DNA from 2 places in the Halomonas sp. BN3-1 genome. Region 2 is predicted to be linked to the other one. Evidence: predicted binding sites of a transcription regulator. Region 2 holds the regulator's gene; the other holds the start of a gene.
The links. Region 2 encodes sigma-54, which starts transcription at its own class of promoters, with help from an activator protein. Its sites were predicted from a motif close to TGGCACNNNNNTTGCTNT; they were not measured.

Region 1 (8,115 bases), on a different contig from region 2:
GCGAGGCGAAAAAAGTAGGCGAAATCGACAGAAAGGACGATCTGACGCTCAGGCGCGCTGCACGACCATCTTGGCGCGACAGGCCTTGAGGCGAGTGGCGAGGTCCTCTACCGCGCTCAAGTCCAGCGACGGGTCGAAGCCTCCCAGCCGATCGAACCAGGTACGTTCGACGCCCAGGGCCCGGGTCGGAGTACGTCGCAGCAGGCTGAGCAGCGATAGCGGACAGGGGCGAGCAGGACGCACCACCGGGCGCGAATCATCGCAGGCGGCTGCCATCATTCGCTCGACCCAGTGGGTGTCCAGAGGGCCGAGGCAGAAGCCGAGCATGCGTCCATTGCTGTGGGAGGCGGCCAGGTTGAGGCGCCGCCCCATGGGCGCGGGCCGGCTGCGCACCTGGCGATAGCCGACGACGGCGTGTTCGCCCGGTTCGCCCAGTAGTGGTGGCGCCATATCGCCATCGTCGATGACGAGGATCTCGCCTCTTCCCTGGAAGAGGGCGACCTGCTGGCGTGCTTCCGCGAGCCGGCGAGGCAGTTCCTTGCCGGTAAGTCGGGCATCAATGATCAAGCTGATTTTCACGACGACACTCCGAGGAGGGTGACGCCGGCCGGCAGGGGAGGCGGTCGGAGTCGAACGTAATAAAGTGTATCTTTGCGTTGCGAAAGGTTCCAGCGCCCACTGACACCTCGCGATCGGCCCGGCAGAGTTTATAGATCCTGTCACAAAGGTCCAAAGTGGTGCGTCGCAGTCTTTATTGCACTTTTGTGGTGCATTGGTCGGCAGGTCCTGAAGGTGGTGGGCCTTTGTGCCCTAAGCTGGCGCAAAGGGCCTGTTTGGATAAAAAAGATTTGAAACAATGGGTTGGGATTTTTTTGGTCGATGCTGGTGCAATGCTGGCACGCAATCTGCATTGTGGTTGGCAGTGTCATCGTGTCGCGCACGTTGCCATGGGCAGTGTCCCGGGAGCGTGCTACAAAGGATCCCGGTACCCCTTTTGTTCCCTGGATCATCCCCCGTTTCAAACCGGTGACATGGGATTGGCGCCGTTGCGCAACGCTCGAGTCACGAGACAAGTTCCACTCTGGAGGACCACATGTCAGACAAGACCCTCGCCCTGATCAACGAACATGATGTGAAGTGGGTTGACCTGCGCTTCACCGATACCCGCGGTAAAGAGCAGCACGTCACCATTCCGGCCGCCGAGGTCGACGAAGAGTTCTTCGAGAATGGCCAGATGTTCGATGGTTCCTCCATCAACGGCTGGAAGGGCATCAACGAGTCCGACATGATCCTGCGTCCGGAGGACGGCACCGGCTTCCTCGACCCCTTCACTGAAGACGCGACCCTGATCCTGCGTTGCGACATCATCGAGCCGGCCACCATGCAGGGCTACGAGCGTGATCCGCGCTCCATCGCCAAGCGCGCCGAGGCCTACCTGCAGTCCTCTGGCCTGGGCGACACCGCCTTCTTCGGCCCCGAGCCCGAGTTCTTCATCTTCGACGAGGTGCACTGGAAGGCCGATATCGAAGGCGCCATGTACAAGATCAGCTCCGAAGAGGGTGCCTGGTCCACCGACCGCGCCGTCGAAGGTGGCAACCTCGGTCACCGTCCGCGGGTCAAGGGCGGCTACTTCCCGGTTCCGCCGGTGGACAGCTTCCATGACATGCGCGGTGCCATGTGCAACACCCTCGAGGCCATCGGCCAGAAGGTCGAGGTGCACCACCACGAGGTGTCCAACGCCGGCCAGAACGAGATCGGTGTTGCCTTCAACACCCTGGTCAAGAAGGCCGACGAAGTTCAGGAAATGAAGTACGTGATCCACAATGTGGCTCACGCCTACGGCAAGACCGCCACCTTCATGCCCAAGCCGCTGGTCGGCGACAACGGCAGCGGCATGCACGTCCACCAGTCTTTCTGGAAGGACGGCCAGAACCAGTTTGCCGGTGACGAGTACGCCGGTCTGTCTGAAATGGCGCTTTACTACATCGGCGGTATCATCAAGCACGCCCGCGCCCTGAACGCCTTCACCAACGCTTCTACCAACTCCTACAAGCGTCTGGTGCCGGGCTTCGAAGCGCCGGTCATGCTGGCCTACAGCGCCCGTAACCGTTCTGCTTCCATCCGTATCCCGTACACCGCAAGCCCGAAGGGCAAGCGTGTCGAGGCGCGTTTCCCCGACCCGACCGCCAACCCCTACCTGTGCTTCGCGGCGATGCTGATGGCCGGTATCGACGGCATCAAGAACAAGATCCACCCCGGCGACGCCATGGACAAGAACCTCTATGACCTGCCGCCGGAAGAAGGCAAGGCCATCCCGACCGTGGCCGAGAGCCTCGACCAGGCGCTGGCAGCCCTCGACGAGGACCGCAGCTTCCTGACCGAAGGTGGCGTCTTCACCGACGACATGATCGACGCTTACATCGAGCTCAAGAACGAGGACGTCGAGCGTCTGCGCATGGCGACCCACCCGATCGAGTTCGACATGTACTACAGCTGCTGATCGGCATAGCGCCTCGTGCGTTCCGTCGGCCCCGCGATGATCGCGGGGCCGATTTTTTTGCGCGGGCCTTGCGCCTGGGCAAGGGATCCCCTTGGCGCGGGTCGTGGCTGCCGTCATCCTCGTCAGGGGAAGGTCGGCGAGGGCAATCACGATGATGCAGCGGTGGACGCGCAGGGCAGGCCGGGAGAGGGGCGAGAGCGCTCCCTCGTCGCCGAGTCGACCGTCACTGATGGCCATTGCCTTGCTGGCAGCGTCCGGGCTGGCGTTGCCGGTGGCAGAAACCGTGCCGGCGAGCACCATCTATCGCAGTATCGGTGCCGACGGCGTCGTGCGCTACAGCGATACCCCCTCGGCCGGCGCCCGCGCGCTGGCACCGCCGCCGTTGTCCAGCGCCCCTGCGCTGGATGTGGCGGCGCCCTCCAGGCCGACGGCGCCTTCAGTACCAGGCCCGGATAGCGACGCCGATATCTTCCAGCCCCACGATGTCCTGGCCATCGCCTCCCCGGCGGATGGCAGCGTGTTGCCAACGGGGTCCGGGGGAAGATTGAAGGTGCTGGCCGCGATCAGCCCGCCTACGGCGACGGGGGATCGCCTCGGCCTGGAGGTCGACGGTGTGCTCGCCACCAGCGTCACCGGCATCGGCCCACTGTGGCTCACCAATCTGGAGCGTGGCGAGCATCGCCTGGGCCTGGTGGTGCTGGCCCCGTCGGGAGAGGTGCGTCAACGCAGTGCCGATATCGTCATCCACGTACAGCGCGCCAGCCGCCTGCTTCCCGCCAACCCCATTCGTCCTGCGCCGCCTTGACCCGCGATCTGCGGGCCTTGTGCGGACAGTGATCCAGGCGAGACTCCCCTGCACCAGGTTGGTGCACTAAAATGGTGCGTAGGTGCGCCGACGGTGACCCGCCTCCTCGACAAAAGCACCGTCCTGGCGCCTGCGCGGCGGGAGTGCGCTACTGGTACCAAGGCTGGCCCGCTTCTTGCTTTGAATGTTGTTGTCTGACGCCTGCTCGAGGCCGAGACCTGGACCGCCACCATGGCATGCCGGCTTGGCGCCGTGGCGGCCTCTATCGAGCGGGCGCTTTGCCCCATCAGGATGGACCCATGACGCCTGGCATCATCGAACACCTCACAACTGCGGTCATGCTGCTCGACGGCGAGCTGCGACCGACCTGGATGAACCCGGCGGCCGAGACCCTGCTGGCGGTCAGCGCCAGTCGGGTTGCCGGCGTGGCGCTGACCGACTGGCTCAGCGGCGAGGATGATATCGCCGAGGTGCTGATACGGGCCCGGGATGGACAGCATCCCTATACCCAACGGGAGGCGCGGCTGGTCCTCGCCGGTGGAGACCCCCTGACGGTGGACTACACCGTGACGCCGCTGTCGCCTGACGAGCTGCTGCTGGAAATGGAGCCACGGGATCGGCTGTTGCGAATTTCCCGCGAGGAAGCGCTGCAGTCGCGCCAGGAAACCATGAAGGTGCTGGCACGGGGGCTGGCCCACGAGGTCAAGAACCCCCTGGGGGGGATTCGTGGCGCGGCGCAATTGCTCGAGCGTGACCTGGAGCAGACGCCGGCGCTCAAGGAGTACACCCGGATCATCATCGAAGAGGTGGATCGGCTCCGGGATCTGGTCGATTCCATGCTCGGGCCCAACCGGGTGAGTCGGCGAGAGCCGCTGAACATCCACCGGGTGCTGGAGCGGGTACGCGCGCTGCTGCTGGTCGAACAGCCGCGGGTGAGTATCGAGCGCGACTATGATCCCAGCCTGCCGGAGTTGACCGGCGATGAAGCCCAGTTGATCCAGGCGGTGCTCAATGTGGCCCGCAACGCCGTCCAGGCGCTGGTCGAGTCCGAGACACCGAACCCGGTGATGACCCTGAGGACCCGCGCGCGCCGCCAGTTCACCCTGGGCGCCCAGCGCCATCGTCTGGTCTGCGACGTCAGCGTGATCGACAACGGCCCGGGCGTCCCCGAGACGCTGCGCGAGACCCTGTTCTATCCGATGGTGTCCGGTCGTGCCGAGGGCAGCGGCCTGGGGCTGTCGATCGCCCAGTCGGTGCTGCACCAGCACGAAGGGCTGATCGAGTGCGAGTCCGAGCCCGGACGCACCGAATTCCGTCTGTTGATTCCCCTGGAGATGAGTCATGACTGATACCGCTCGTGTAATGATCGTCGACGACGACCGGGCCATACGCTGGGTGCTTGAGCGCGCCCTGGCGCAGCCGGACCTTGAGGTCGAGGCGGTCGAGCGGGCCGACGGTATCCTCGATCGACTGCTGGCCGAGCCGCCCGACGTGCTGGTCACCGATATCCGCATGCCAGGTATCGACGGACTCGATCTGATGGCCAAGGTGCGCCAGGTGCACCCGGACCTGCCGGTCATCGTGATGACCGCCCATTCCGACCTGGACAGTGCGGTGGCTTCCTATCAGGGCGGGGCCTTCGAGTACCTGCCCAAGCCGTTCGACGTGGACGAGGCGCTGGCCTTGGTGCGACGCGCGGTGGCCCACGTGCGCGAGCGCCAGCGGCCGGTCAGCGTGCCCGAAGGACTCGACGCCGAGATCATCGGTGAGGCGCCGGCGATGCAGGAGGTATTCCGGGCCATCGGGCGCCTGGCGCACTCGCATATCACGGTGTTGATCAACGGCGAGTCCGGGACCGGCAAGGAGCGCGTGGCGCGTGCGCTTCATCAGCACAGTCCCCGCGCCGCCAATCCCTTTATTGCCCTCAATATGGCGGCGATCCCCCGGGATCTGATCGAGTCGGAGCTGTTTGGCCACGAGAAGGGCGCCTTCACCGGCGCCAGCGCCAGTCGCCAGGGGCGCTTCGAGCAGGCCAACGGCGGCACCCTGTTCCTCGACGAGATCGGTGACATGCCGTCGGAGACCCAGACCCGGCTGTTGCGGGTGCTGGCCGACGGCGAGTTCTATCGGGTCGGTGGTCATACGCCGGTCAAGGTGGACGTGCGCATCATCGCCGCGACCCACCAGGACCTCGAGACGCTGGTCGCCGATGGCCGCTTTCGTGAGGATCTGTTCCATCGCCTCAACGTCATCCGCGTGCACCTGCCAAGGCTGTCCCAGCGGCGCGAGGATATTCCCCGGCTGGCGCGGCACTTCCTGGTCGAGGCTGCCAAGGAGCTGTCCACCGACGTCAAGGTGCTGACCCGCGAAGCCGAGGAGTTCCTGACCCGGGTGGACTGGCCCGGCAACGTGCGTCAGCTCGAGAACACCTGTCGCTGGCTGACGGTGATGGCCTCCGGGCGCGAGATCCTGGTCGAGGACCTGCCGCCGGAGCTGCGCGGCGGCGATGACAGCGCCGCAGGCGGGGACTGGCGTGAAGCCTTCCGCGCCTGGGCCGACAGCGCCCTGGCCTCGGGCCACACCCACCTGCTCGAGGAGGCGGTGCCGGACTTCGAGCGCATCCTTATCGAGACCGCGCTCAAGCACACCGCCGGGCGCAAGGGTGAGGCTGCCGAGCTGCTGGGCTGGGGGCGCAATACCTTGACCCGCAAGCTGAAGGTGCTGCTGCCGTCGCTGGCGGAAGACCAGGAGGTCTGAGCGGGCCGGGGCGGCGAGTCCGGGGGGGCACCGGTTTAACCAGCCTGCCCGGACCGGCCTACCCCAAGGGGCATATCATCAGCCTGTTATCGGTGGCCTAGAGTGGTGGCGACGTTGCACCGCTACTCTCGGCGTCGGGGGTAGCGTCACGATTCTGAGGCCTACCCCCATGAACCTTTCACGCTCTCGTCGGCTTGGCCTGGTGGCCATGTCGCTGGTTTTCATCTCGAGCCTCTCGCTTGCCCAGGAGCGGTCCTCGCCACGCACCGTACCGGCCAACAGCGAGCCCGCTGCCAGCAGCGAGGATCTTGCTGCCATCGCCAAGGAAACCACCAACCCGGTGGGATCGGCCTGGATGCTGTGGATGCAGAACGACTATACCCACCTGGACGGCGACGACTTCGACGGTCGCTGGTCCAATTCCTTCAAGTTCCAGCCGGTCATGTCCTTCCCCTTCGAGATGGCAGACGACAACTGGAACCTGGTGGTGCGCCCGGTGTTCCAGTACAACTCGAGCCCGATGGACGAGAGCTTCGGTACCCTGGCCCGGGGCGGCAGCCCGCTGGACATCGATCCCGACGAGTGGAGCCGCAATGCCCCCCATCGCGGGCGTACCGAGGGTCTGGGTGACACCGCCCTGGTGACCCTGGCTGGTCCGGCCCGCGCCGACGGCGTCATCTGGGGCCTGGGGCTGACCCAGATCTTCCCCACCGCCGAGCATGACGTGCTGGGCCAGGGCAAGTTCCAGGCCGGCCCGGCGGCCCTGATCGCGCGCCTGGCGCCCAATCCCGGCGGCTGGAACATGGGCCTGCTGGCTCAGCACTGGTGGTCCTACGCCGGCGAAGATGACCGCGAACACACCAGTCAGACCGATCTGCAGTACTTCCTCAACTACCGGCTCAGCGGCACCGAACTGGTGGGCATGACGCCCAACGTGCGCATCAACTGGGAGGCCGACAGCGGCGAGAAGGTCAACTTCCCGATCGGCCTGGGCTATTCCAACGTGGTCCGCATGGGCAGCACCCCGGTGCGCCTGGCCGCCGAGATCCAGCACAGCGTGATCCGCGGTGATGAGTGGGATGCGGACTGGAACTTCCGCTTGATGTTCATCCCGGTGGTCAAGAACCCGTTCATGTAACGGCGCTGGCAGCCTACGCAAAGGGGCCCCGCCATGGCGGGGCCCCTTTGCATCTGCGGCCGACCAGCAGGCCCGCTATCAGGCAAGCGTCAGCGGTTCGGTGCGGGCTTCGAGCCAGGCCAGCGCCTGGCCGTCGAGCCTCGGCGCCAGCCGGCGGCGGACCTCGTCGTGGTAGGCGTTGAGCCAGTCGATCTCGGCCTGATCCAGGGTGAACAGGTTCAGGCAGCGGGTGTCGATGGGACACAGGGTCAGGGTCTCGAACTCGAGGAAGTCGCCGAAGTCGCTGGGGGCCGCGGCGCGGTTGGCCACCAGGTTCTCGATGCGCACCCCCCACTGGCCGGGACGGTACACCCCAGGCTCGTTGGAGGTGATCATGCCTTCGCGCATGGCGGTATGTTCGGCGACGGAAGCGCCCGAGCTGATCACCTGGGGGCCTTCGTGGACGTTGAGGAAGTAGCCCACGCCGTGGCCGGTACCGTGACCGTAGTCGCGGCCGGTGGCCCACAGCGGCGCCCGCGCCAGAGCGTCCAGCCGCGAGGCGGCGATGCCCTCGGGGAAGCGCGCCCGCGACAGTGCGATCATGCCCTTGAGCACCAGGGTGCAGTCTTCGCGCTGAGCCTCACTGACGGTGCCGACCGGGACCATGCGGGTGATATCGGTGGTGCCACCGCGGTACTGGCCGCCGGAGTCGATCAGCAACAGGCCGTCGCCCTCGATCACCGAATGGGCCTCCTGGGTCGCGCGGTAGTGGGGCAGGGCACCGTTGGCGTTGAAGGCGGCGATGGTATTGAAGCTCTCGCAGACGAAGTCCTCGTCCTTGGCGCGTTCCTCGTACAGGCGGGCTTCGACGTCCAGCTCGGTGACCCGTTCGCCGGCGGCGAAGGCGGCCTCCAGCCAGGCGAAGAAGCGACACAG
Region 2 (8,115 bases):
CGCCCTGGCGGTGGCGCTGCTCGAGACCCGCGGCTTCACCGCCGAGGATTTCGCCCTGTCCCATCCGGGCGGCAGCCTGGGCAAGCGACTGCTGTTGACCGTGGCCGATCTGATGCACACCGGCGACCGCCTGCCCTCGGTGCCGTCTGGCTCACCGCTGCGCGACGCCCTGCTCGAGATCACCCGCCAGGGCCTTGGCTTTACCTGCGTGGTGTCCCCCGACGGCACCCTGGCCGGGGTCTATACCGACGGCGACCTGCGCCGCACCCTGGATCGCCATCAGGACTTCAGCTCGCTTACCGTGGATGACGTGATGACCACCCCCGGGCGACGCATCGGCCCCGCCACCCTGGCGGCGGAGGCGGTCAAGCTGATGGAAGAAGGCCGGATCACCGCCCTGGCGGTGGTCGATGACGAGCAGCGCCCAGTCGGTGCACTGCATATGCACGACCTGCTGGCCGCCGGTGTCATCTGAGCCTCATTTATCCCTTTACAAGGAACGCCGTCATGTCTCACGAGCTTCTCGCCTCCCTCGCGCCGGATCTGGTGGAGCGCCTGCGCCACATCAAGCTGCTGGCGCTGGACGTGGACGGCGTACTGACCGATGGTCGACTGTACTTCCACGCCGACGGCTCCGAGTTGAAGGCGTTCAACACCCTGGATGGCCACGGCCTCAAGCTGGCCAAGCGCGCCGGCATCCAGGTGGCCCTGATCACCGGGCGCAGCTCCCCCATGGTCACCCAGAGAGCCAGAGCACTCGGCATCGAGCACGTACAGCAAGGGGTCGAGCGCAAGCTGCCCGCCCTTGAATCGCTGTGCGATTCGCTGGGCCTGACCCTCGACCAGGTCGCCTACTGCGGCGATGACCTGCCGGATCTGCCCTGCATCCATCGCAGTGCGGTCGGCATCACCGTGCCAGGCGCCCCCTGCTACCTTCGTCAGCACGCCGACTGGGTCACCCAGGTTGCCGGCGGACATGGCGCGGTGCGCGAGATCACCGACACCCTGCTGATGGCCCAGGGCCGCCTCGACGATATCATCGACAGCTACCTGAGCAACGGACCGCTGACATGAAACTGAGCGCACTGCGTCCAGGCTTTCGCTTCTGGCTGGTCATCCTGCTGCTGGTACTCGGTGGCGGCCTGACGTTGCTCGACCCCCGCGAGAGCAACGTCCCCGACCTGGTACCCAATGACAAGGCCGGCGAGCCCGACTACTACCTGGTGGATGCCCGCCTGACCCGCTTCGATGCCCAGGGCACCCCCCATCAGCGCATCGATACGCCACGCCTTGTGCACACACCGCTCGACGACATCACCCGGGTGGACCAGCCGGACCTTGCGCTGATCGACGACAGCGGCCGAGAGTGGATCGCCGACGCCGACAACGGTGAACTGGGTCCGGACGGCAACCCCCTGACCCTGTCGGGCGACGCCCATCTCGAGGCCCCCGCGGAGCGTTGGCAGCTTGATACAGAGGTATTGGTCTACGACAGCGACAGTGGCCATGTCTGGAGCGAAACGCCAGCCGTCCTACGCCAACCCCCTCAACAGATGCAAGGGGAGCGCTTCGACGCCTGGATCCATGACAATACCGCTCGCCTGACCGACAATGTCACCGGTCATCATCCGCCAGAGCCTCAATAAGGAGCCCCTTCCATGATGCGTCCAAGTCCCGCCCTCCTGCTTGCCCTGGCCCTTGGCCTGGCCGCCGGCGCCACCGGCAGCAGTGTCCTGGCGCTGGAAAGTGATCGCAGCGCACCGATTCAGGTGGAGGCCGACCAGCTGGATCTCGATGATCGCGCCGGTACCGCGGTCTATACCGGCGACGTGCGCATTGTGCAAGGCAGCATGATCCTCACCGGCGAACGCGTCGAGATCCAGCGCAACGACCAGGGACAACTGTCACTGGCGACCGCGACCGGCTCACGTGCCTACCTCGAGCAGAAGCCATCCCCGGAAGAACCGGTGGTCAAGGGCTGGGGCCGCAAGGTGATCTACCACGTGGCCGAACGCCGCATGGAGCTGATCGACCAGGCTGAGCTGCACAAGGCCAATGACACCTTCGACGGTGCCTATCTGGAGTACTTCCTCGATCGCCGCGTGGTCCAGGCCCGCTCCAGCGCCCAGGGCGTCCAGGGCGAACAGCGCATTCGCATGACCCTCGAGCCGGAAAGCCAAGGAAACTGATGAAGACTCTCCACGCTCGCCATCTGGCCAAGAGCTACAAGAAGCGTCGCGTCGTCCAGGACATCAGCCTGTCGATCGAGCAGGGCAGCATCGTCGGTCTGCTGGGCCCCAACGGGGCCGGCAAGACCACCTCCTTCTACATGATCGTCGGCCTGGTCAGAGCCGACGCCGGCAGCATCAGCATCGATGATCGGGACCTGAGCCGCGCGGCCATGCACCAGCGCGCGCTGGCCGGTATCGGCTACCTGCCTCAGGAGGCTTCGATCTTTCGCAAGCTGTCGGTGGCCGACAACATCATGGCGATCCTCGAGACCCGCAAGGACCTCGACCGCGAGGGCCGAGAAGCACGTCTCGAGCAACTCCTCGAGGATTTCCACGTCAGCCATATTCGTGACAACCCCGGCATGAGCCTGTCCGGCGGGGAGCGGCGCCGGGTCGAGATCGCTCGCGCCCTGGCCACCGAGCCGGCCTTTATCCTGCTCGATGAACCCTTCGCCGGGGTCGACCCGATCTCGGTGGGCGAGATCAAGTCCATCATTCGTCAACTCAAGGCCCGCGATATCGGCGTCCTGATCACCGATCACAACGTGCGCGAGACCCTCGATATCTGCGATCGTGCCTACATCGTCGGCGACGGCCAGATCATCGCCGAGGGCAGCGCCGAGTCCATCCTCGCCAACCAGCGCGTCAAGGAGGTCTACCTGGGCGAGAACTTCCGCCTCTAGACCGCAGGGCCGCCCGACAGCCGCAGTCGCAGTCGCAGTCGCATCAAGCGGCCGCAACACTTGCCAGCATCAGCATCCAACCGCCGGCCCCGAAAGGGTCGGCCTCACCTTGCACACAGGGCCTCCCTCGAAAGAAGCACCTCCCCCCTACCAAGTTGTTCCACATCGACCTTTACACTCCCTCCCACAGGTCAAAAAACACCAACTTGGCAAGATGCTTGCATGTCTGATGACTCGTCGTTAGGGTAAAGCCTTTCGACAACACTGGTGGATCCCGACCCATGGCCCTCAAGGCGTCACTGCAGCTGCGCATCGGTACCCAGCTGACCATGACCCCGCAACTGCAACAGGCGATCGGCCTGCTGCAGCTTTCGACCCTGGACCTGCGCCAGGAGGTCCAGCAGGCGCTGGAGGCCAACCCCATGCTCGAACTCGAGGACGAGTTCGGCGAACAGCAGACCAGGGAAGCCGTGGAAGATGACTGGGCGGATCAGATTCCCTCGGAACTCAGTGTGGACAGCGACTGGTCCGACACCTACCAGGACCTGGGCACCACCCCCGCCGGCAGTGGCGAGGCGCCGGATTTCGAGCGCCAGGCAAGCTCCCAGTCACTGCACAGCCACCTGAGCTGGCAACTGGCGATGCTCGACGTCAGCGACCAGGAGCGCCTGATCGCCGAGAGCCTGCTCGACGCGGTCAACGCCGACGGCTATCTCGAGCAGACACTGGATGACATTGCCCAGGGGCTCGAGCAAGACGGTCGTCGCCCCCCTCCCCTCGCCAAGGTGGAGGCGGTGCTGGTTCGGCTGCAACAGTTCGAACCGACCGGAGTGTTCGCCCGCGACCTGCGCGAGTGTCTGATGCTGCAACTGGATAGCCTGCCTCGCGATACCGTCCTGCTGCCCCAGGCCGGACGACTGGTAAGACAGTTTCTCGAGGCGCTGGCCAGCGGCGACCGACGTCTGCTGAAGCGCCGACTAGGACTCGATGACGACCAACTCGACAGCGTCATCGAGCTGATCCGGAGCCTCGACCCACGTCCCGGCAGCCAGTTCGGTGACAGCGATAACGACTACGTCATACCCGACCTGGTGGTACGCCACACCGAAGAGGGCTGGCGCGTTGAACTCAACCCGGATGCAATGCCCCGACTGCGCATCCAGCCCGACTACGCTGCACTGATTCGGCGCGCGGACAAGAGCCAGGACAACCAGTTCCTCAAGGACCACCTGCAGGAGGCGCGCTGGCTGATCAAGAGTCTGTCCAGCCGCAACGACACCTTACTGAAGGTCGGCCGGGAAATCATGGTGCGTCAGATCGACTTCCTCGAGCAGGGAGAAGCGGCCATGAAACCGTTGGTGCTGGCCGATATCGCAGACAAGGTGGAGATGCACGAGTCCACCATCTCCCGCGTGACCACCCAGAAGTTCGTGCACACGCCTCGCGGCGTGTTCGAGTTGAAGTATTTTTTCTCGAGCCAGGTCGGCCAGGATGGCGACGCCCATTCCAGTACCGCCATCCGCGCCATGATCAAATCGTTGATTCAAAAGGAACCTGCCCGCAAACCTCTGTCGGACAGCAAACTGGTGGAATTGCTGGCGGAAGACGGCGTCAATGTCGCCAGACGCACCGTGGCAAAGTACCGGGAAGCCATGAATATTCCGTCTTCCAGCGAGCGCAAGCGACTGCGCTGAGGCCTTGCGCTGCGGCGTCGCTAGCCTAGTTATCGGGAAAGCGCAAGCACTTGAAATTTCGCATGACATCTGCGTCTTTCTGCGTAGCGTCGAGGGGGTTTGCAGGATCGGAAAAAGGGTTACAATCAAGCCACCACCCGAAAGAGCAAGGAGCCTGTCATGCAAGTCAACATCACCGGCCACCACGTCGAATTGACCGATCCCCTGCGTGACTACGTACAAGAGAAGCTCACCCGTGTGGAGCGCCACTACGACAACATCACCAACGTCCAGGTGACCCTCTCGGTGGAAAAGGAACGCCAGCTGGCCGCCTGCACCCTTCACGCCGCCGGTGCCGACCTGCATGCCGAAGCGCAGGACGGCGACATGTATGCTGCTATCGACGCCCTTGCCGACAAGCTGGACCGCCAGCTGGTCAAGCACAAGGAAAAATCCCAAGCCCGCGCCCAAGGCGCCGGAATTCGCTGACTCTCATGACATTGGAAGCCATTCTCCCTCCCGAGCGCACATTGTTCGATGTCCCGGGAGGCAGCAAGAAGAGGGTGCTGGAGTTTTTCAGCACCTTCATTGCGCAGAACACCCCGAGCCTGGACAGCCAGGAGGTCTTCAGTCGGCTGATCGGACGTGAGCGCCTGGGCAGTACCGGCATAGGCAATGGCGTCGCCATTCCCCATGCCCGCAACCCCCACTGCAAGGCGCCCATCTCCGGCTTCCTCAAACTCGCGGAACCTGTCGACTTCGATGCCATCGATGGTGAGCCCGTCGATCTGGTGTTCGTACTGCTGGTACCGGAAGAGGCCGACGACGCCCATCTCGCCCTGCTCGGCCAGGTCGCCGGCGTCATGAACGACGCCGACACACGTCACCGTCTGCGCCACGCCAGCTCCCAGCGCGAGCTTCACGAGCGCCTGCAGGAAGCCATCCGCCAACAGGCGCCAGGGGACGACACTCCCTCCTGATCGCGGCCTTGCCTAGGCCATCAGCAATGGACGCCTGCCCAAGGAGACAGGACATGCAGCTCGTGATCATCAGTGGTCGCTCCGGCTCGGGAAAGTCCGTGGCCCTTCAAGCCCTGGAGGACCTGGGGTTCTACGCCATCGACAACCTTCCCGCGACCTTGCTGGGCGCCCTGGTGGACGAGCTGGAAAACGGTCATTCCCGCCGTATCGCCGTCAGCGTCGACGCCCGCAACCTGCCTGAGGCACTGGAACGCTTCCCCGCCCAGCTGGCGTCCCTCAAGCAGAGTCCGATCGACTGCCAGGTGGTCTACCTGACCAGTGATGCGCGAATTCTGCTCGAGCGTTATTCCCACACGCGGCGCCGTCACCCCCTGACCCGTGATAGCGACATGACCCTGGCGGAAGCCATCGAGTCCGAACAGAAGGCCCTTTCGGGTATTCGAGACCTGGCCGATCTGGTCATCGACAGCTCTCGCCTGTCGGTGCACGAACTGCGTTCGCGCATCGCCGAACAGGTCGCCGACCACCGCAGCGGCCAGTTGAGCCTGACCGTGGAGTCCTTCGGCTTCAAGCGTGGCGTGCCGCCGGATGCAGACATCGTGTTCGATGCCCGCTGTCTGCCCAATCCCTACTGGGAACCATCGCTGCGTGATGCCAATGGCTGCGATCCCAGCGTCATCGACTTCCTCGAACGCTATCAGGACGTCGCCGACATGAAGCGCGACATTCTCGCCTGGGTGCGCACCTGGCTACCGCGCTATCAGCAAAGCCAGCGCAGCTACCTCACCGTGGCGGTGGGCTGCACCGGAGGACAGCATCGTTCGGTCTACCTGGCCGAGGGAATCGCCTCGGCCCTGGCCGACCAGCATCCCCGCGTCCGTCTACGCCACCGCGAACTCGGCCAGCAACGCCGACTGGACAGCGGAGGACTCTAGGCGTGGCCCGACGCACCCTGACCCTGACCAATCGTCGTGGCCTGCATGCACGCGCCGCGACACGCCTGGTCACCTGCTGCCAACCCTTTGACGCCACCGTCACCGTCCACCATGGCAGCCGCTCGGGTGACGCCGCCAACATCATGTCGCTGCTGATGCTGGCCGCCCCCTGCGGAACGGAACTGACCCTGGAGGCCGAAGGCAAGGACGCGGACGCGGTGCTGGACGCTCTGGAGGCACTGTTCGACGCACGCTTCGACGAAGACGCCTGACGTCTTCCCTCTCCTTGTTTTGACCGCCACCCCCTGCCTGCCAAGGACGCCATGCAACTGATCCAGACCGGCAAGTACACCGAGGTCCACTACGATCCGGACCAGGACGCCTTCATCAAGACCTTCACGCCCAAGACCAGCGATCGCTGGCGCTACCGCCTGGGCATCCGGCGCTACCCCGGCCACAATTTTCGCTATGTCGCCGGCCGACTGGAGCGACTGGGTATCGCCACACCGAAAATCCTGTCGGCAGAGCGCTATCGCCTGGTCACCGCCAACGTGCACGGCATCGCGCTCAAACAGCTGGTCCTCGACTCGCCGGAACTGCAGAACCGCTACCTGGACATTCTCGAAGCCTTGTACCGTGACCGTATCCACTGTCGTGGCCTGCACACCGAGAACTTCCTGGTCGTCGACGGAGAGGTGATCGCCATCGATCTGGATGCCTACAAGGCGCCGCGGATCTTCACCTATCCGCGCCGAGAGTTCATCGACTGCCTGAGTCGCTCGCTGAAAAACGACGAGGCGTTCCTGTTCGAACGCTTTCTCGAACGTGTCGACGCCCAGCATCCCTGAGCCCAGCATCCCCGAGCCCAGCATCCCTGAGCCCAGCATCCCTGAAAAAGCACCGCTCTTCCTTGTGCCCTCGCCTGCCCCGCTCTACCCCGGTTTTCCGGGTACGAGCGCTGGCGTTGGCGACGGTAGCAGCAGCAGTGGTAAACTTTTAACTCGTCACTCAGTTTACCACCAAGCGTCCTTCAGGAGCCGACATGACCTCTCCGGTGTGGCATCCCTACGCCCATCTCAAGACCCAGGCCCCTGCCCCCCGGGTAGTCGGCGGCCAGGGCACCCGCTTTACCCTGGACAGCGGCGAATCATTGCTCGACGCGACCTGCTCCTGGTGGTGCATGATCCACGGCTACGGACATCCACGGCTGGTCAAGGCGATTCAGGAGCAGGCTGCCACGCTGTGTCACGTGATGCTTGGGGGACTGACCCACGATCCCGCCGACCAGCTCGCCCGGGAACTGGTTCGCGTCACGCCAGAGGGCCTCAACCACGTGTTCTTCTCCGACAGCGGCTCGGTGGGCATGGAGGTGGCGATGAAGATGGCGGTGCAGTACCACCATCTGCGCGGCCGCCCCAACAAGCACCGCATGCTGTCGCTGATGAAGGCCTACCACGGTGATACCGCCGGCTGCATGGCGGTGTGTGACCCCGAAGAGGGCATGCATTCGCTGTTTTCCGGCTTTCTTCCGAAGCACCATTTCGCCCCGGCGCCGACGGCACCCTATACGGCCACGCCAGAGCAGGTCGCCGCCGACCTCGACGCCTTGCGAG

Region 1: glnL (nitrogen regulation protein NR(II)) is a predicted target of sigma-54. The motif match lies at 3,470-3,487, and genes of this name have one in related genera.

The regions. Positions count from the first base shown of each region.
Region 1 covers NZ_PYVV01000005.1:270,461-278,575, forward strand. The annotation lists gene C9F12_RS09360 (glycosyltransferase family A protein) at 49-579, opposite strand; gene glnA (glutamate--ammonia ligase) at 1,094-2,500, shown strand; gene C9F12_RS09370 (DUF4124 domain-containing protein) at 2,730-3,305, shown strand; gene glnL (nitrogen regulation protein NR(II)) at 3,605-4,654, shown strand; gene ntrC (nitrogen regulation protein NR(I)) at 4,647-6,062, shown strand; gene C9F12_RS09385 (hypothetical protein) at 6,232-7,200, shown strand; gene C9F12_RS09390 (aminopeptidase P family protein) at 7,279-8,115, opposite strand, start outside.
Region 2 covers NZ_PYVV01000001.1:153,643-161,757, reverse strand. The annotation lists gene C9F12_RS00735 (KpsF/GutQ family sugar-phosphate isomerase) at 1-475, shown strand, start outside; gene C9F12_RS00730 (HAD hydrolase family protein) at 508-1,074, shown strand; gene lptC (LPS export ABC transporter periplasmic protein LptC) at 1,071-1,646, shown strand; gene lptA (lipopolysaccharide transport periplasmic protein LptA) at 1,659-2,189, shown strand; gene lptB (LPS export ABC transporter ATP-binding protein) at 2,189-2,914, shown strand; gene C9F12_RS00710 (RNA polymerase factor sigma-54) at 3,196-4,608, shown strand; gene raiA (ribosome-associated translation inhibitor RaiA) at 4,768-5,076, shown strand; gene ptsN (PTS IIA-like nitrogen regulatory protein PtsN) at 5,082-5,567, shown strand; gene rapZ (RNase adapter RapZ) at 5,621-6,502, shown strand; gene C9F12_RS00690 (HPr family phosphocarrier protein) at 6,505-6,774, shown strand; gene C9F12_RS00685 (hypothetical protein) at 6,826-7,350, shown strand; gene bioA (adenosylmethionine--8-amino-7-oxononanoate transaminase) at 7,545-8,115, shown strand, end outside.